2 regions of the Halopseudomonas salina genome follow, and region 1 is predicted to be linked to the other one. Evidence: riboswitches for the same ligand, from Rfam matches in the RefSeq annotation. Region 1 holds a riboswitch; the other holds the start of a gene.
The links. Region 1 has a riboswitch for thiamine pyrophosphate ahead of thiC (phosphomethylpyrimidine synthase ThiC). Riboswitches for the same ligand answer to the same signal wherever they lie in the genome.
Positions count from the first base shown of each region.

Region 1 (3,388 bases):
CCGCACATGGAGCAGAAATGCGCGACCTTGGCCGAGTCCTTGGGCAGAGTCTCATCGTGATAGCTGCGAGCGGTATCCGGATCCAGGCCCAGATTGAACTGGTCTTCCCAACGGAACTCGAAACGCGCCTTGGACAGCGCGTTGTCGCGAATCTGCGCGCCGGGGTGCCCCTTGGCCAGGTCTGCTGCATGCGCTGCGATCTTGTAGGTAATGATACCGGTCTTGACGTCGTCCCGATTAGGCAACCCCAGATGCTCCTTGGGCGTCACGTAACAGAGCATCGCGCAACCGAACCAGCCGATCATTGCAGCGCCAATGCCTGAAGTGATGTGGTCGTAGCCCGGAGCTATGTCCGTGGTCAGCGGCCCCAGGGTATAGAAAGGCGCTTCGTCACAGCATTCGAGCTGCTTGTCCATATTCTCCTTGATCAACTGCATCGGAACATGCCCCGGTCCTTCGATCATCACCTGGACATCATGCTTCCAGGCGATCTTCGTCAACTCGCCGAGCGTCTCCAGCTCGCCAAACTGCGCCTCGTCGTTGGCATCGGCAATAGAGCCAGGACGCAGGCCGTCGCCGAGGGAGAAAGACACATCGTAGGCCTTCATGATTTCGCAGATGTCCTCAAAATGCGTGTAGAGGAAGCTTTCCTTGTGATGCGCAAGACACCACTTGGCCATGATCGACCCACCCCGCGAGACGATACCGGTAACCCTTTTGGCGGTCATCGGTACATAGCGCAGCAGTACACCGGCATGGATGGTGAAATAATCCACACCCTGCTCGGCCTGCTCGATCAGCGTGTCACGGAAGATATCCCAGGTCAGGTCCTCGGCCACGCCGTTGACCTTTTCCAGCGCCTGGTAAATCGGCACCGTGCCTATTGGCACGGGTGAGTTGCGGATGATCCACTCACGGGTTTCATGGATATTCTTGCCGGTGGACAGATCCATCACCGTGTCCGAGCCCCAACGGATACCCCAGGTCATCTTCTCCACTTCCTCTTCGATTGAAGAGCCCAATGCGGAGTTACCGATATTGCCGTTGATCTTGACCAGGAAATTGCGGCCGATAATCATCGGCTCAATCTCGGGGTGATTGATATTGGCTGGAATGATCGCACGACCCCGGGCCACTTCCTCACGAACGAATTCGGCGGTGATCTCCTTCGGGATAGACGCACCAAAACTCTGCCCGGGATGCTGATTGGACAGCAGGCCAGCTTCGCGGGCCTCCTGCAGCTTCATGTTCTCGCGGATAGCGATGTATTCCATCTCCGGCGTGATGATGCCCTGGCGCGCGTAATGCATCTGCGAAACGTTGCAGCCAGCCTTGGCCCGGCGCGGATGGCGCACGTGGGCAAAGCGCATGTTGTCCAGGGCTGAATCGGCCAGGCGTTGCCTGCCGAAATCGGAGCTGAGACCGGGCAGTATTTCGGTATCACCACGCTCCTCGATCCAGGCACTGCGCACATCGGCCAGACCCGCTCGCAAATCGATACTGACGTCCGGATCGGTATAGGGGCCGGAAGTGTCGTAAACCGTGACTGGCGCGTTCTTCTCGCCGCCCAGCTCGGTTGGAGTGTCGGCCAGACTGATTTCACGCATGGGTACCCGGATATCAGGGCGCGAACCAGTCACGTAGATCTTGCGCGACTTGGGAAATGGCTGTGAGGCGGCGCCATCGGCCCCGGAGGTGGGAATGGCACTGTCGGTATGCTTGATGTTCATTATTGTGCTCCGCTGCGTTGTGGCTCGCAGGGAACCGAAACGGCAGGCAGCACGGACCTTAGAAGGTCTGCGGGCAGGCACGCATCTCGATTCCTACGCCGGTATCAACCGGATCAGGTTCAACGGGTATTATCTCAGCCGTCGGCAAAGCCGCAGGCACCCCGTCAAGATGAGCAACCAGATTATCATAGCTACACGAGAGAGCGCGAAACACTTTGTTCCGCACCAGGTCCCAAGCATTGCTTGACCACCAGCCGACATCTCCTTAGCCTTGGTTGATTATTTCTCCCATGCGAAGGAACTCTGCATGCTGCGCCCTCTTTACGTTGCCATTGTACTGGCAGGACTCTCAGGCCAGGCCGCCGCCCAGGCTGACCTGATGACCGTTTACCAGGAAGCCCTCCTTTACAGTGCCGATCTGGCCGCAGCCGAGGCGGACACGCTCGCGCGGCAAGAGGCCTTGCCCCAGGCACGCGCCCTGCTGCTGCCCAATATCAGCCTGGGTGCGGGCGTTGCACGTGAGCGCCTTGAAGTGGAAGGTCAGGGCAACGACACCTACAACACTGACTATTACCAGGCCAACCTGACCCAACCCTTGTTCCGCGCCGAACGCTGGTTCAATTATCAAGCTGCCAAGTCTGTCACTGCCCAGGCGATGGTCGAGTTTTCAGCCATTCAGCAGGACCTGATCATCGAGGTGGCCGAAGCCTACTTCAATGTGCTGCGTGCCTCAGACAACCTGGCGACCGCCCGTGCCGAGGAAGACGCCTTCGAACGGCAGCTTGACCAGGCACGCGAACGTTTCGAAGTCGGCCTGTCCGCCCGCACGGATGTACTCGAAGCGCTGGCTGGATACGACACTGCCCGAGCTACCCGGTTGACCGCACAGACCAATCTGACGGTCAGCTACCAGGCGCTGACACGCTTGACCCTGAGCGACTACGACAGCCTGGCGGGCATACGCCACGAAATGCCGATCATGCCGCCACTCCCGGCGAACCTGCAGGAGTGGGTAGATACCGCAGCCAGTCAGAATCTCAGCCTGCAAGCCAGTCGACTGGCCGTGAACACGGCCGAGGACACACTGCGTAGCAGCAAGGCGACATTTGCGCCCACCGTTGATGCCTTCGCCCGCTACAACCACAGTAGTGGTGGGGCCGATCTTGGCGGTGTTCCCCTTGGCGCCACAAACAGAAATGGGGATACGGAACAGGCCAGCATCGGTATCGAAGTCACCCTGCCGCTGTTCACAGGCGGAAGTAGAAGTTCTCAGGTTCGCGAGTCGGGCTATCGCCTGAGCCAGAGCGAGCGCCTGAGCGAAGCCAGGTTGCGTGAGGTCGTGGAGAGCACGCGCAATCTGTTCCGCACGGTCACTTCCAGCGTGGAGGAAGTGGAAGCACGCAGGCAGGCAATCATTTCTGCACGGGCGGCCCGCGATGCGACCCAGACAGGGTACGAAGTAGGCACACGCAACGTGGTGGACGTTCTCGAAGCCGAGCGCAACCTGTTTCGAGCAGTCCGCGACTACAACACCACTCGCTACAACTACATCATTGATACGCTGCGACTGAAGCAGGCCGCCGGCACACTGAGTCCGGAAGACCTCATGGAGCTCTCCCAGTGGCTCGACCCACAATACAACCCTGACGAAGACTTCA
Region 1 is NZ_BMFF01000003.1:524,543-527,930, forward strand. It holds gene thiC (phosphomethylpyrimidine synthase ThiC) at 1-1,730, opposite strand, end outside; TPP riboswitch at 1,804-1,904, opposite strand; gene IEV54_RS09830 (TolC family outer membrane protein) at 2,038-3,388, shown strand, end outside.

Region 2 (3,388 bases), on a different contig from region 1:
ACAAATCCTCGGGCAGGCTTTACACGCCTACCTGCCTGTTTCAGATATCACACAGGTCGAGATAAAGGGTCTGGACCAGGCCAGCTATCTGGATCAATTGACCGGCAAAGAGGAAGTACAGCTGGGGCCGGTTCGCTTCTCGCAGGAGGTAGACCGGATCTACCATGGGGCCATTGGCGCCGTGCAGCTTGAGGACGCTGGCGAGACCATCACCGTCGCAGGTTCGGGAAGCGGCTCGACAGTCATCTGGAACCCCTGGGTGAAAAAGTCTCGGCGTCTTGGTCATTTTCCAGAGGACGGCTACCGGGAGATGCTGTGCATCGAAACAGCTAACGCAGGGCACGACAGGCGTGTTCTGGATCCTGGTGAGACCCACAGTCTGAGTACGAGAATCAGTCACCACGTTTGAGGGACGCCTGCCGCCTCACTTTCGTGAGGCGGGCATGATCAGTGCCACCGCAATACTGACCAGACTGGACGCGAGCAGGGCGCCCAGAAAAGGTGCCAGTGTCGGAATCGCACCCGGAAAACTGGCAGCCAGCAGGCCCGATGAAAAGGACCCACCCGTAACCCATCCTGGCAGTACGGCGCCCAACAGCCCGGCCAGGCAACCGGCTATGGCAGCTACCGCTCCCATGCGTTTCCACAACCCCATCAATACCGGTACCACCGCCGTGGCGCAGAGCAGATCAGCGATCAGAAACAGTCGCAGCACCGAGATTCCCTGCAAGGCGATGAGCACTACCGGAACCATAAGTAAAACGGTGATCCAGCGCGCACTGGTCAGCGAAAGCCCTTTCTTTTCCGTAACCGCCAGCGAGGCAATCGCGTTCTGCAGGGTATCCACTGAAGAAGCAACCAGGGTAAGTGCCAGTACCAGCGCGGGTATGGTCAACCACGCAGACGCATCCATCAGCAATGCGAAAAATGGAATCGGAGGGCTACCCAGATCGGTGCCACTCATTGCTGCAGCAATACCCAGCCCACCTACAATCGCCACTACAATGACCGTTATTAGGCCGCCGAGAAGAGCGCCCCGACCCAGTGATGCACCATCACGGGCAGACCAGACCCGTTGCCAGTAGCCCTGATGAAAGAGATTTGCAGCCGTGACGGCGATGATCAGCGTCAACGCGACGCCCAAGGCACTGCCCACCGGAATGCCTGGCAGCTGCATTGAGGATGAGTCCATATCGGGTAGACGCTGCAACGCAACAGCACCTACGACTACAAGCAGTGCCAATAATAGCCAAGCTTGCCAGCGGTCCGTCATCAAGCTCGCCCGCAAACCACCGCCGGCAGTGTAGATAAGCGTGGCTACAGCTACTCCCAGAATGACCAATGCGGGATTCACATCGGACAACATGGCGGTAATTGCGCCAATGGCAGTGAGTTCGGCAATCAGGAAGCACAACATGTAGAGCAACGAGATCATTGCCACCCAGCGACGTACCAAAGCGCCATAACACGCCTGGGCAAACTCGCCGATGCTGCTGCCCTGCGGTAGATAACGGCGAATAGCCGGTCCGCAGAATGCAAATACAATAAAGGGCAGGGCAGCACCAATAGCGTAACCAGCCAGTGCCACAGGCCCCACCAGAGCCCCCACTTCCGGCGGCGCAAAGAGAATCCAGCCGCCCATACCCGAGGCCAGAAACGACAGCCCAAGTGCCTGGGCGCCCTGGCTGTTGCGAGCGGTCAGGAAATCATCGAGTTCAGCATGGCTGCGTCGGGCACGCAGGCCCAGCCAGACGAATAACAGAAGCGCCGCGCCCAGCACGGCGAGGGTCAGGTAAGGCATGTCGCACTTCCTCCGCCGGTATTATCCGGATCAGGTTCCAGGGTTTGGGCGGGCTGCAGACAGCCCACTGATTCTCAGCCTGTGCGGATGACGGACAGGCTCCCCTGGCGACTAAAATGTGGGATTAAGATGAAGCGCGCCAATACTGCCACAGAAAGTGGCAGCAGACGACAGTTTGGCGTGCTCAGCTCGCAGCAGCGAGGCTTTGCGGCTTAACCAAGGCGACCAGTTCTTCCAAGGCATCCATATCCGGAACTGCAAGAAAGTCTGAAGCCTGATAAGCCGGATTCGGATAACGATAATAGCCTTCCCCGGTCTGCAGACCCAGTTTTCCCTTGTCTACAAAATGCTGTTTGATATAGACGGCATCGGCCAGCAATTGGGCATCCTGTTTCTCGTTACCCCAATAATTCATCACGTCGTAGCAGGTTTTCATGCCGATAATATCCATGATGCCGCAAGGCCCCACAGCACATCCGCGATTGGCAATCAGATAGGTCCGGTCGATGTATTCAGGGGTGGATACGCCATTGGTGATTAGCGACTGAGTGGCGCTCAATAAAGGCACCAGCCAGGTATTGAGTACATAGCCGTTCTGCTCTTTTTGAATCGGGATGGGCACCATGCCAATTTCAATGGCAAACCGGGTTACTGCCCGTAGCGTGTCTTCGGCGGTGCCGGCATGGGCCATCACCTCTGCCAGGTTCATGCTCCAGATCATGTTGGCAAAATGCAGCGCGCAGTATTTTTCCGGCCGACCGGTAGCGCTCGCAAACTGGGCAGGTAGCAATGTTGATGAGTTGGTCGCTACCAGGGTGTGTGCCGGCAATAATGCTGCCATCTCCTGATAGACCGCAGTTTTTACTTCCGGGATTTCCGGTACTGCTTCTATAACAAGATCGGCGTTGATAACGACATCGGCGAGAATGCAGCTGTAGCTGAGACGAGCCTGGGTCTCACTGATCATGGACTGACTCGCACCCAGTTCAGCCTGGTAGATAGCGGCATACTGCTGATGAGCAAGCTGGCAACGCTGCAGGGACTCTTCAAACAGATCGTATACAACGACCTGCTTGCCCTTGAATGCACTGTGCCAGGCAATCTGGCCACCCAATACGCCTGCACCTAGAACAGTCAGATTATTCAATGCTTGTGTCATAGGGATCTCCGGAGGTCAAGCAGCCTGGTCGGCCGCCTGTTTGGTAGTGGCGGACGGATCGAAGGTCAAAATACCGTCCTCGAGCGACTCCTTGAGTAACAGCACCGAATCGAGCTCGTAATTGTTCAGAATCCGCCAGGGCAGGGCGCGGCCCTGGCGTGGCAGAATACCGTTGGCCCTTTGTACATATCCGGACTGCAGAGACCCCATGATGGAGTCTTTTTCAGCGTGGCCATGCTTGTCCACAGGGACCGCAACCTGTTTACCTGTTTCATCCATGTGCTTGAGCAGTCGGCAGATGTACAGTGATGCCATATCCGCCTTGAGGGTCCAGGGTGCATTGGTGTAGCCCAGAATCCAGGCCATATTCGGCACGTTCTGCATCATCACCGCCTTGTAGGTCATCTGCTCATTGAGCGGGCAGGGCT
Region 2 is NZ_BMFF01000004.1:227,030-230,417, forward strand. It holds gene IEV54_RS11080 (D-hexose-6-phosphate mutarotase) at 1-409, shown strand, start outside; gene IEV54_RS11085 (SLC5/6 family protein) at 425-1,801, opposite strand; TPP riboswitch at 1,791-1,917, opposite strand; gene IEV54_RS11090 (3-hydroxyacyl-CoA dehydrogenase) at 1,986-2,960, opposite strand; gene IEV54_RS11095 (flavin-containing monooxygenase) at 2,976-3,388, opposite strand, start outside.
Region 2: linked by a shared signal. The riboswitch ahead of IEV54_RS11085 (SLC5/6 family protein) and the one ahead of thiC (phosphomethylpyrimidine synthase ThiC) in region 1 are both predicted to bind thiamine pyrophosphate.